Regions from separate parts of the Desulfocicer niacini genome, predicted to be linked through region 1. Evidence: riboswitches for the same ligand, from Rfam matches in the RefSeq annotation. Region 1 holds a riboswitch; each other region holds the start of a gene.
The links. A riboswitch is a leader RNA that binds a small molecule or an ion and turns the genes downstream of it on or off. The one in region 1 is predicted to bind cobalamin.
Positions count from the first base shown of each region.

Region 2: linked by a shared signal. The riboswitch ahead of ACYQ2M_RS15590 (TonB-dependent receptor plug domain-containing protein) and the one ahead of ACYQ2M_RS03345 (DUF2284 domain-containing protein) in region 1 are both predicted to bind cobalamin.
Region 3: linked by a shared signal. The riboswitch ahead of ACYQ2M_RS16715 (TonB-dependent receptor plug domain-containing protein) and the one ahead of ACYQ2M_RS03345 (DUF2284 domain-containing protein) in region 1 are both predicted to bind cobalamin.

Region 1 covers NZ_BAAHYK010000004.1:146,117-150,059, forward strand. The annotation lists gene ACYQ2M_RS03340 (B12-binding domain-containing radical SAM protein) at 1-706, opposite strand, end outside; gene ACYQ2M_RS03345 (DUF2284 domain-containing protein) at 722-2,305, opposite strand; cobalamin riboswitch at 2,470-2,671, opposite strand; gene ACYQ2M_RS03350 (gamma carbonic anhydrase family protein) at 2,979-3,506, shown strand; gene ACYQ2M_RS03355 (biotin/lipoyl-containing protein) at 3,632-3,943, opposite strand, start outside.
Region 2 covers NZ_BAAHYK010000028.1:33,143-37,085, forward strand. The annotation lists gene ACYQ2M_RS15585 (adenosylcobinamide amidohydrolase) at 1-123, opposite strand, end outside; gene ACYQ2M_RS15590 (TonB-dependent receptor plug domain-containing protein) at 259-2,232, opposite strand; cobalamin riboswitch at 2,452-2,642, opposite strand; cobalamin riboswitch at 2,924-3,192, shown strand; gene ACYQ2M_RS15595 (LbtU family siderophore porin) at 3,442-3,943, shown strand, end outside.
Region 3 covers NZ_BAAHYK010000032.1:3,629-7,571, reverse strand. The annotation lists gene ccsA (cytochrome c biogenesis protein CcsA) at 1-417, opposite strand, end outside; cobalamin riboswitch at 661-838, opposite strand; cobalamin riboswitch at 1,200-1,455, shown strand; gene ACYQ2M_RS16715 (TonB-dependent receptor plug domain-containing protein) at 1,704-3,428, shown strand; gene ACYQ2M_RS16710 (acetate--CoA ligase family protein) at 3,764-3,943, shown strand, end outside.

The DNA of each region.
Region 1 (3,943 bases):
GCAGGTGCTCCATCTCATCCACAATCTTTACAGGGCTTCTAAGCCGCATGGCAGCTCCCCCCAGGAAAGGATAAAGGCAATAACTGCACCACAGGTCACACCCCCTTTTACCTTCAATGCCCATGGCCGCCACATATGCATTGCCCCGGGTATACTTCTCCGGGGGAAAGGCCCTGAGATCCATGGGGGGAAGCAGGTCCACGTCCATCCTGGCACCGGGGCCATTGACAACCACCTGTCCCCGGTCCCGCCATAGAATCCCGGGGATATGAGGATAATCCGGATCCGGTGTAAGAAGGGACGGGAAAATCAACTCCCCCTCTCCCTTTAGTCCCACATCAATTTGGGGGACCTCCTCCATGAGTCTTTTGGCAAAAAGCGAAAAGGCCGGTCCCCCAGCTAGAAGCCCAGCTCCTGGCGCCATGTTTTTAACCATCCGGGCTGCGGTTTTCAAAGACGACAGATAGGATGCCTGATGCCCTGCCAGGGGATCAAGGTTCCGAAAGGAAAGGGCCACCACATCCGGGACTTCATCCATCAAGGCCTGGTGAAGGGCCTGCCAGGGGTCAGGGCAAATATTCATGTCCAGAACGCTTTTTTCAATGCCCTTCGGCACCGTGCTGGATAACCGGGAAAGGCCCAATGGGTACACTTTTTCTCCGGCCCCCAGGTGGGATGTGGGTACCTGTACCAGAAGTATTTTCATTGTAGACTCCATATTTTATTTCAGAAGCAAAAGCCCCATATATTTGACATAATCCAGGCTTTCCGTCACAGGGGCCAGGCGTATGCCAGCCCGGGATGCGGTTTCATACACATCAATGCCCGAGGACTCCATGGCTGGGCGTGACAGATGGGGGTGATGGCAAGTACCGTCGGCGGGACATTCCGGGCACACCGTGCAGGGACCAGCCCCAAACACAAAGGCCTTATGGAAACCTTTCAGAAAGGCGGTTTTTTCAAGGGACAAAAGCTGTTTATGAAAGGCGGTTCCCGGCGGGGCTCCCTCCACAAGGAACAAAGTCTCGTAACTGTCTATCATCTCCCGGGTTTCGTCGTGGGACATTCCCCGGGGCGGGCATTGCAGGTTTTTTCCAAACCCCTCACATCCCCACTGACATTTTTTTCGCACCCAGGGGGCTGTGATCACCGTTTCAGGGACAATCTTAACGGCACGTTCAAACCCATGGTCCAGGACGATGCGGACCCATTTTTTCCCCTCATCGCCGGCACTGCCGCTCCCCCCCGCCACCATGAGGGCGGTGTCTGTGTCAAGATCTATCACCTCACAGTTCCCCATACCCCCATCTCTGAGCCAGGCTTCAATGTCTCCGGCCTCGTGGCAGCACCCGTTGTAGGTATTGAGCATCATGGTCAAATCATAGAGGGCGCCTTTCTGGGGATCTCTTCCAGCCCGGTCGGGAAAATAGTCATGGATGAGTATCATGCCCCCTGGTTTTAAAAGGGAAATGGCTTTTTCAAGCAATTGTCTCGCCTCTTCCGGTCCATAGGCATGTAGAAAATTGCTCAGCACAATTACCCCGAATGTCTGTTCAAAACCATGGGTTCTAAAATCACCTGCCATGGTTTCAATGCCCTGCCAGGAGGCGGTTTCCGGATAAATCTTTCGTGCTGCATCAATAACCTCGGCAAGTTCAAACAGCACTGCGCGTCCCCCCGGAATCAAGGGAAGCAATGCCCGGATCATGCTGCCGGCCCCGCCCCCCACATCCAAAAGCGGTCCCTTCAGGGACTCTCCCTTTATTACTCCGGCAATTTCCAGGGCCTTTTCCTTTACCAGGGTATCCATGGCCGTGACATAGCGAAGGTTCCTTGCCCGGTAATCATGGTCCTCCTGCTCCCCTTGGTCCGAAACCGTCTCAAGGGGCTGGGATTTGGAAGTGGCAGCATGCTCTGATTTTTCCTGACATGAAACCCGGGAAGCAAGCTGTGTCCACTGGGGCTGCATGTATCGTCGATAAAGAAAAAACGCTCCCATAAAGGTGGATTTTCCCGGCACCAGATAGTGAGAAGCAAGAAACATATTGAACCAGGCATCCTTATACCGGGATACCAGGGCCATTTTTTCCAGGGCTCTCAAAAGGCGAGACAGTCCATCGACATGACACTGCGCTGCATGGGAAAGGGATTTAAGGGTGTGCTGGCCCTTGTCCAGGTGTTGAAACAGATTCAATTCCAGGGAAGCAAAAAATACTTCGGAATACCAGTAGGCCGTTGCCAGATTCTCCAGGTACTGGAAATCTTTGTGGGTGGCATCGGCATCTTGAAAGCCGGAAGAAATCAAAGGCTCTTCCTCCTGGCCCGGGGAAGGGCTATTTTAAAAAAAGAAAAGCTAAAAAACAAAAAGTGCCGGTATCCGTCCATGGATTCTCCATTTAAGGTCGGCACGCAAAAATCCCCACGCCGACAATGCATCGACCCGGGGATTTACCATCTCTCCGAAAGCCATCTGTTTTCACTGTTCCCACAGATATTCTGACTTGTGATTCATCCTATTTGCCGCGCCTTCCCATGCTGCTTCGGTGATTACATTTACAGCACAGTGGCAATGATGCGGCGTTCGTCCTCACTCACGGCGGCGGGTCCGTCCCGGAATTTCACCGGGTTCCCCGGGGACAGCGACATCCTGTATAAAAACGCGAAAATAATACCATATCCGGGGGGTTTGTCAAGAAAACGATGAACACCTACCCATCATGGCTGCCCTGCCTCCCTGCAAATGAAACCCGTTGGGATCAGAGCCTTATGATTTGCCTTTTCAATGGCGGCCATGATAAGAAACGCTTTGAACGATGAAGATATCCCTTTATTAATCCCGTTTTTTTCACCGACCGGATATGAACGATTTCAGGATTATGCCACCAAGGGACCGAGGGAGGAGACGTTGAAAGCCCACCCCACAAAGCGGACCCAATTGAACGGCAATTCAAACTGACAAAACTGAAAGGAGCTTTAAAATGTCCATCTACCGTTTCAAGAAGAAAACACCCCATATATCCCCGTCCGCCTATTTGGCCCCCGGCGCAACACTTATTGGTGATGTCACCCTGGCAGAAAACACCTCGGTGTGGTTCAACTGCGTGCTCCGGGGGGATTGCAATGCCATCATTGTGGGAGAAAATACCAACATACAGGATCTCACCATGTGCCATTCCGATTATGATGTCCCCCTTATCATAGGTAAAGGGGTCACCATTGGCCACAACTGCGTAATCCATGGATGCAGAATTGAAGATGACTGCCTTATCGGCATGGGGGCCATGGTGATGAACCATGCTGTCATCGGCCGAGGGTCCATTGTGGCGGCGGGTGCGGTGGTGCTTGAGAAAACGATTATCCCGCCATTTTCACTGGTTACCGGTTTACCGGGAAAAATAAAAAGTCAAATGGATGAATCAATGCTTGAACTGCTTCGACTGCCTGCGGAAAATTATGCCCAGCGAGCCATGGATTACGCCAGCTCTAAATTTGAAAAGATCAAATAGCTATTTCATGAAACAAAAATTCACAACACGCCCTCAATAGCTGATTCTTAAAAAACTCCATAATGCCCTATTTGTTTCCCGCATGTCCCTGTGAACACGGGCGGAGCAGTTTGTTGGATGGGAATTCACCCAATAAGCATAATAACCTCACCGTCGGCCACGGTGGCACCCTTGGTCACTCTGATCTCCAGTACCTTGCCGTTCATGGGACTGTTGATGTTGTTCTCCATCTTCATGGCCTCCATAATGCCCACTGTTTGACCAGCGGTCACCGCATCACCCACCGCAACCTTAATGTCAAGGATGAGCCCAGGAATGGGGGCTGCCACCGTGCCGTTTCCGGACGTAGCCGTCTGGACGGAAGCTGCGGACGCAACCGCCGCAGCCGGTATCGCCCGCGACATGGCCTGGGGAGGGGGTGTCGCCGGGACCGCCTG
Region 2 (3,943 bases), on a different contig from region 1:
GTTAAGTATGTTATCGGATGTTTCCGGTACTGTTTCTGCCGCAAGGGAAAGGGATGCCCCTTGGATCAATCCGAATATGAAAACAAGACAGTACACAAGGAATCGATCTCTGCGAGGTTTCATGATTTTTTCCTTTGTTCAAGGCGATTTCTGCCGAGAAATATACCCATGGCCATTCCGGCAGGTATATTTTGTTCCGGCCCCAAAAAGGAGCTCTGATTCCCTTACCCAAAGGACAAGGGAACCAGAGAGACAAATTTAATACTGATATTTCAAGCCCACATAAAAGGAACGTCCCGGCATGGTATAGCCCTGGACTGCGGCATAGGATTCATCAAAAAGATTCCGAACTTCGGCCTTGACGGAGAGATCTCCGTATCTGTCAAAGGAGAGCAGTTTTTTGTTCAGGGTCAGGTCGGCCACGGTGTAGGCATCAAGGGTTGACTCCCCTGTGCCTTCGTAATCGGTGATATCCTGCTCACTGATATGGCTGAAATTGAGGTTGGAGGAAAAACCTGCTGCATCATTGGAAAAACGAATGCCGTATGACGCGGTCCATTCCGGGGTGTACTGAAGGTCCTCATCGTTTCCATCGTCAGTGTAATCATTCAGCCAGGTAAAGGAGGCGTAGGGTGTCAGCTGATAGGCAGTCCATCCAAGCAGACTGCTGATGTCCAGTTGAACGGACCCCTCAAGACCGGACAGGGTGGCACCGTCAACATTTTCGTAGCGGGTGAGATCCTCTGCCGGGACATAGGAATAGGCGATTTTGTTTTCGAAATCCGTGTAAAAATAGGTCATACCGCAGGTAAAAATATTTTTGGAGATGTCCACACCGATTTCATATGTTTTACTCTTTTCAGGTTTCAGATCTGGATTGCCCGACCAGATACCAAACCCAAAGGCACTGTAATCATCAAACATGTAGAGCTGATCTGCGGTGGGCATTCTAAAGGCTTCGGCGTAATTGGCCCGGATGCTCAGGCCCTGGGTCAGTTTATACACAGCTCCCAGGCTGGAGGACCAATTGGTTTCACTGGTACTCTGGTTGTCATCACTTTCCACATCATATTTGTCATAACGTCCCCCTGCCGACAGGATCAATTTGCTGTCCAGCAGTTCGGTTTTTGCCATGATAAATGCCGACGGGTTGTCATAGGTGTTTTCCTCACCTGCAAGGGTATAGGAGTTGGAGATGGCGTAATAGGTCCAGTCCACACCCGCAGTAACATGGGTGGTGTCCCACATGGCGGTGAGCTGGGCCTGAGCGCCCTGTTGATCCGTATCCCGAAAATAATCGTGGGTGCTGCCGTAGGTTTCCGGATCAAAGGTTTCGTATTCGTCCTTGCCGTTGAAATAACGCAGATTCCATAATAAAAATCCATCTGCGGACTGGCCGTCATACACCAGATCAACGGTGTGAATGGCATGGTCCACATAGTCATCCAGATCATTGGCACTCAGGTAATCGGGATTGCCAATGCCCTCGCCCTGGTATCCGGTGTAGGTGATACCCATGCGATTATTGGCTGCAAATGTCCAGCCGCCGTTGAGGCTGAGCCGCTCCTTTGAATCAAACCCGGTGTTGTAATATTTATCCCCTTTGGCCGTGTTGTAATCGTCCTGGGATTCCCTTGAGATGGTGGCCGAAAAGTCAAAGCCCTTGGCATCACCGGAGATGCCTGCGGCTATCTTTTCATTATTCCAGCTGCCCAGAGAACCTTCCATAAAAGCAGATGTTTTTCCCTCACCTTGGCGGGTAATCACATTGACCACCCCGCCCATGGCCGAGGCACCATATTGCACCGACCCTGGGCCACGGATGATTTCCACCCGCTCCACATTGTCCATCATGATCTTTGACAGGTTACCGGTTCCAGAGCGTCGTCCATTGATCAAAATTAATACATGGCTTGCCAGATCGTTCCCATGGGTTTCTGTGCTGAATCCCCTTACGGAAACAGATACCAGGGAATTGGGATATTCACGGATCATGAATCCCTGTCTGGACAAAAGATCTCCCAGATCCTGGACAAAGGTCTGCTCAATTTCTTTCTGGGTGATCACGGTGATGTTGGTGGTGACATCTTCTTTTTTTTCTTTCACCCTTCCTGCGGTCACCACCATGGTGTCCAGTACGGATGTTTTTGGTTCGGGAACAGTTTGTCCCCAGGCAGGCAAGGATATCGTCGCAATAACTGCTGTAAAAAAGGTGGCAATCCAACGCTTCATAATGATGATTTCTCCTCAAAATAACCGCCATGGGTGGACCATTTTCACCTTGGTACACACCCACAACGAAGCTTGAAAGTCCTGTGGGTTTTGCCGGAACTTTCTCATTAAATGGCTTGTCCGGAAAAACAAAAATCCCCGGACCGAAATAATTTTCAATCCAGGGATTTCCCTTTTTTATCCTTAGATACTTCACCGGGCGACTTTTTCCATAAAGTATATGCCCGCTCTGTACAGGTAGGTCTTCTGACTTCCGGATCAATCTACCGGCCGCACCTTCCCAACCAAATGGTCAGTGGCATTTTGCAGCTTTCGTCCCCGGTCACAGCGGTGGGCCCGTCCACGATTTTAACGTGGTTCCCTGTTATGGATTTCACAAGAATAAAACTACCCATTTGTACAGTAAAGATCCTTTAATTGCAGGTGTCTTTAATTAAATTTGGATAGATTGTTTTCTATGAACTCCCTTATGCTTTACTTCAGCACCTGTACAGCGAGATATATTACTCCAGCTGGCTTTAATGTCAAGCAAATATTAAAGTCAAATATCGTATCTTTTTAATTGATCTTTGCGCAACATCATAATGGGTATACGGCAATAAATCTGTTGACTATTGAGAAAAAGAGTGGTTAAAGTTTCTGTCAAAATTGTCTGGGTGCTTTGTAAAAAGCATAGGGAAATCCAAATAGTGACCTTCCATGACGGCGTGGTAGACTTTTTTTGATTTCCCAACAGGGAACCCCGTGAAAATCGGGGACGGGCCCGCCGCTGTAATCCTTTTTCTCTTGACATTTAAAGGGAAAATCACTTCGGCATTTTATGCCACTGCTTTGTGCTTTTTAAACGTTTTTTTTGCATTGTCCTGCACTTTGGGGATATGAAAACGGATGAAAGGCCTGGTGGGAAGGCTGCTGAAGAGGACGGAAAGTCAGAAGACCTGCCCAGGCAAGATGCGTTTTTTCCCGTGGACAGAGAAACTGCGCAATGATCCCTCCGGATAAAAATGGGACATCCTGGATCGTTATTATTGTTACGGTTCGGGGTGTTGCCTGTCTTTGTTGTTTTTCCATCGCCCCTATGGTTGATACCTGGTAATGGTGTCAACGAATGCCTTGTGCATCGCCACCATCAATCACCGTACATGTTGTTTGTTGTCCGTTAAAGAAACAGGCGTTTATAAAAAAACAGGAGTTTAAAGGAGCGTAAAGATGAAACAAAGGACAAAAGGAGCAGGCAGCAAAAAAGGCATTGGTTATACTATAACTGTACTTTTTGCAATGATCTGCATGGGCAGCACGGGATTTGCCATGGATCTGGGTGAAATCAATCCGGGTAAAATTGATCTGTCCGGTTGCATTGAGGTTGAAGTTGGTTTTGAGGATAACGGGGTGGATGATGAAGATAGCAGCGATATTTCTCTTGCCACGGCGGAAGTGGGATTGGAAGCAGCCCCCACAGATTGGTTGACTGGATTTGTGCTTTTTTCCTGGGATGACGATGCCGAAGAGATGATCTTTGATGAGGCCCATGTTAAGCTGGGTGATTCTGACAGCATACCTTATTATATTCAGGTTGGCAAATTGTACGTTCCCTTTGGTATATATGAAACTAATATGATTTCAGATCCCATGACCCAGGATCTGGGAGAAACCGCAGACACAGCGATTCAAGTGGGTATCAACATGGGCGGTGTCAGTGCTGCTGCATATA
Region 3 (3,943 bases), on a different contig from region 1:
GAATGCAGTGACACCGGTCATTAAAAACAGGGCTTTTCCCATTACACCAAAGAGAAAGAAAAGATGCGAAAACGGCGTTTTAAACTGTAAAAATGGAAGATAGTAGTCATTGGGAAATAATAATGCCGTTGCCGCCAGACAGGATACCAATAATGGTTGAACCAGGTGGCCTTTCCGGGATAAAAGAGGGCGGATGTATAACAGGCCAACAATGCAGGGAATGAAATAGGAACCCTGGTAAAGGGGAAGCAGCGGGAAGGAAATGTAGTATCGTATTACCAGGGAGAGGGCATTACACAGACACCCCATGATCAAAAAGAGGACAGCACCGGTCTTGTAACGGCAGCTGATGAAAAACAGGCTGACGAAGTAACACATGGTTGCTGCCAGAAAACAGTCCTTAATTAATTCAGACATGATGATGTGCTCATGGCTCCCATTAATACAAAAAATCCACGAATATCAATCCGTGGATTTCCCTTTTTTATCCATGGAACCCATGGGGATAGCAGCACTCCCATGCGGCATTTCCCTGAAACAGTTTCATTGACCCCTTAAGATCCAATGATTGCCGATTAAAAATTTCATAATCCCTGTGTCATGCAATGGAGACTATCCATGGGATGAAGCCCATGAATTTAACGGCATATCGCAAAAACTGTTTTTTTTGTTTGCCAGGCAGGTCTTCTGACTTTCGGATCATTCTACTGACTGCGCCTTCCCGGAAGTATTTTCCAGTGACATATTGCAGCGTTCGTCCTCGATTACAGCGGCGGGCCCGTTTCCGAATTTCACGGAATTCCCTTTTGAGTAAAACACCTGAAAACTAATGCTTTGTCTACAAACCAATAACAAAAAAGTCAAGGATAAAAAAACTTTTCCGGAGCTGCTTCAAGGTCCGAGGGGAAACAATTTATGATATGTTTTATTGTTTTGAAGGGTGTGGGTACTTAACAATAAATATATTGACTAATTTAAAAAATAGTGATTAAGGTTACTCCCGAAATCGTCTGGGTGCTTTTGCAAGCATAGGAAATTCAATGATTACCCTGCCATGGAGGGTAAATATTCGGTCCGCGCCCCATCGTTATCTGTTTTGGTCTGCTAACATAGACTTAGTATGTTACGCAACTTTCAACAGGTGAATATGAGGCTCGACCCAAACATTTACATGACTAAGCCGAATATTTACCATGGATGCATGGTGTTTTTATCTGGATTTTTGAACAGGAAACCCCGTTAAAATCGGGGACGGGCCCGCCGCTGTAATCCTTCTTTCCCATGGCGTTGACAGGGAAAAGCGTTTTTGGCATGGAGTGCCACTGCCCAAGGTTTTATGCGTTTTTTTTGATGTGTCTGAAATTATTTCAGGTATGAAAACGAATAAAACATCGGGTGGGAAGGCTGCTGAAGCGTAAGGAAAGTCAGAAGACCTGCCCAGACAAATGACGCTATTTCTCGTGGACAAAGAAATGGCGCAATAATCCCGCCGGATAAAAATGGGAAATCCCGGATTGTTGTTACGATTTGGGGGTTTGCCTGTTTTCGTGGTTTTTCTCACTTCCCCATATATGATTGAATGCCTGGCAATAGTGTTGTTGTTTTTTTTGATCCGCCACCATCAATCTCCGTAAATTTTACTTATTGTCCTTATAATTCTTTTAATAATTCTTTTAATTTTTTGTGAAGGGCGGGGAGGTGACATGGTGGGGAAATATCTTTGTGTGGTGGTTACTGTGGTAATGGTGTTGTTTTTTTATCAATTTGTGCCTGTTTCTATTGCATTGGATAGCACTGATGCCATTATCATTACGGCCCGGGACATTGAAGCCATGAACGTGAACACCATGTCCGATATATTAAACAGAGTGCCGGGTGTCAGGGCAGGGGATTCATCCGTTTCCATACATGGATCATCCAAGGTGAAGGTCTATGTAAATGGGAAACCACTTAACGATCCCACAGCCACCCACGGCGGTGTTTGCTGGGATATGGTGGTGCTGGATCACATTGAAAAAATTGAAATTTATAAAGGCAAGGGCGGTGTGTCCCACGGAAGTGATGCTGCAGGCGGCGTGATTCTCATTTCCACACGCAAGATCGCTAAATTTAAAGGGGCCGTTAAGACCCATGCGGGCAACAAAGGAGCATTTAACGCCAAAACAAACGCGACCAGCATTCTTGGACAACTGGGCATGGGGATCTCGGCGGAGTATAACACCAATGACGGATATAAGACGAATAATGATAAAGAGACCCATAGACTGGGGGGGCGACTTGAGTATTCCCCCCGGGAAGACATGGGCTTTATTGTTACCGCCGACTACATGAACGATGAACGCGGTTTGAGCGGATTACCCGACTTTCCCACTCCTTTTTCCCGCAAGGAGACGGATATTGCTATTTTTTCTCTATTTTCTTCATTTAAGTCCTTGACCGGAAAAACCTATCTCAGCCAGGGAGAGAAGCATAATACCGATATCAGCAAAAACTTGGATAAGACCATTGAAGTAAGAAAACTGGGCCAGGATATTAATTACGCCTTTCAATTAAATGAACAAAACAGCTTGAATTTTGGGGGTGCGTGTGAGCTGGGAACGGCAGTGGGATCAGATTTTTCCAGGAAACGTGAGTCCTCTTTTTCAGCGTTTTCCACCTGGTCCAGGGGGCTTGAATTTCTGCCGATGACCCTTTCAATGGGGCTTCGCGGCAGTTATAACTCGGAGTTTGATAATGCAGTAAATCCAGAAATAAAACTGATTTATAAAAAAGACAGGTATCAAATTTCTGCATCCTATGGCCGGGTTAATAATACCCCTTCCTTTTATCATAGATACAATGAAACCTCCTCGACCATCCCCAACCCTGATTTGACCATGGAAACTGCAAATAATTATGAGTTGGGATTCTCCATGGAAATGTCTCCATCATTTTCTTCTCATTTGACTTTGTTTTATAATCAACTAAAAGATAAAATTAGCTATGTTCGTGATGACGCAGGGATTGGACAATATCAGAATGTGGGGGAGGCGACCTACAAAGGGGTGGATTTTGGGATAAATTGTAATTCCTGGAAATGGCTGGGCATCAACGCATCATACACCTATCTTGAAGCAAAAGATGAAAATACAGGCTTGTGGCTCACAGCCAAGCCTGCCCATCGGGTTGATGTGAATTTTAATGTGACACCTATTGAAAAATTGTTTTTCAATTTGAATGTGCTTTACGCATCAAAGTGCTACACTAATAAAGCCAATACAAAAAGTGCTCCGCAATATCTCATTGCAAACATACGTGGAGAATATTTTTTTAAAAAATTCAGTCTTTTTTCCGAAATTGAAAATATTGCGGATACCACCTATTATTACGTGGATGGATTGCTGGCACCTCCCCTTTTGTGGATTGTGGGGCTGGAATATAAATTTTAATCAAGGTGCCTGCCCTCCTGTCATGCGCATATTCGACCGGATAATGTCGCTCTCGGAGAATTTAAGTCTTTTTGGGCTTGGTTCTAAGTTGGCCCACTTTGGCCAGCACCCATCAGATAATAGCCGTTGAGTATTTTGGATTTTATCATAATATCTATTTGCTAACTGTTTGGTGCATATCCAGTGGGCGAAGTTAGGACCAAGCCCTTCTTTTTTTGTCTTCTGTTAAAATTAATGATACAAAGAGTATTACTTATGGGTATACGTGCCGGGTAGAGATATCCCTCAATTGAGTCAGATCTGAGTTTTGTTAACCGCTTCGAACAGGAATTGCAATGACCACCAATCCGCTGCATTATTTGATGAATCCGTCTTCCATTGCCACCTTTGGCGCAAGCAATAATTTTATGAAAATGGGCACCATGCAGGCCTTGAGCATGATCAAGGATGGCTATAAGGGAAAGATCTTTCCCGTACACCCAGAGGAAAAACAGGTTTTAGGGAGAAAGGCGTAT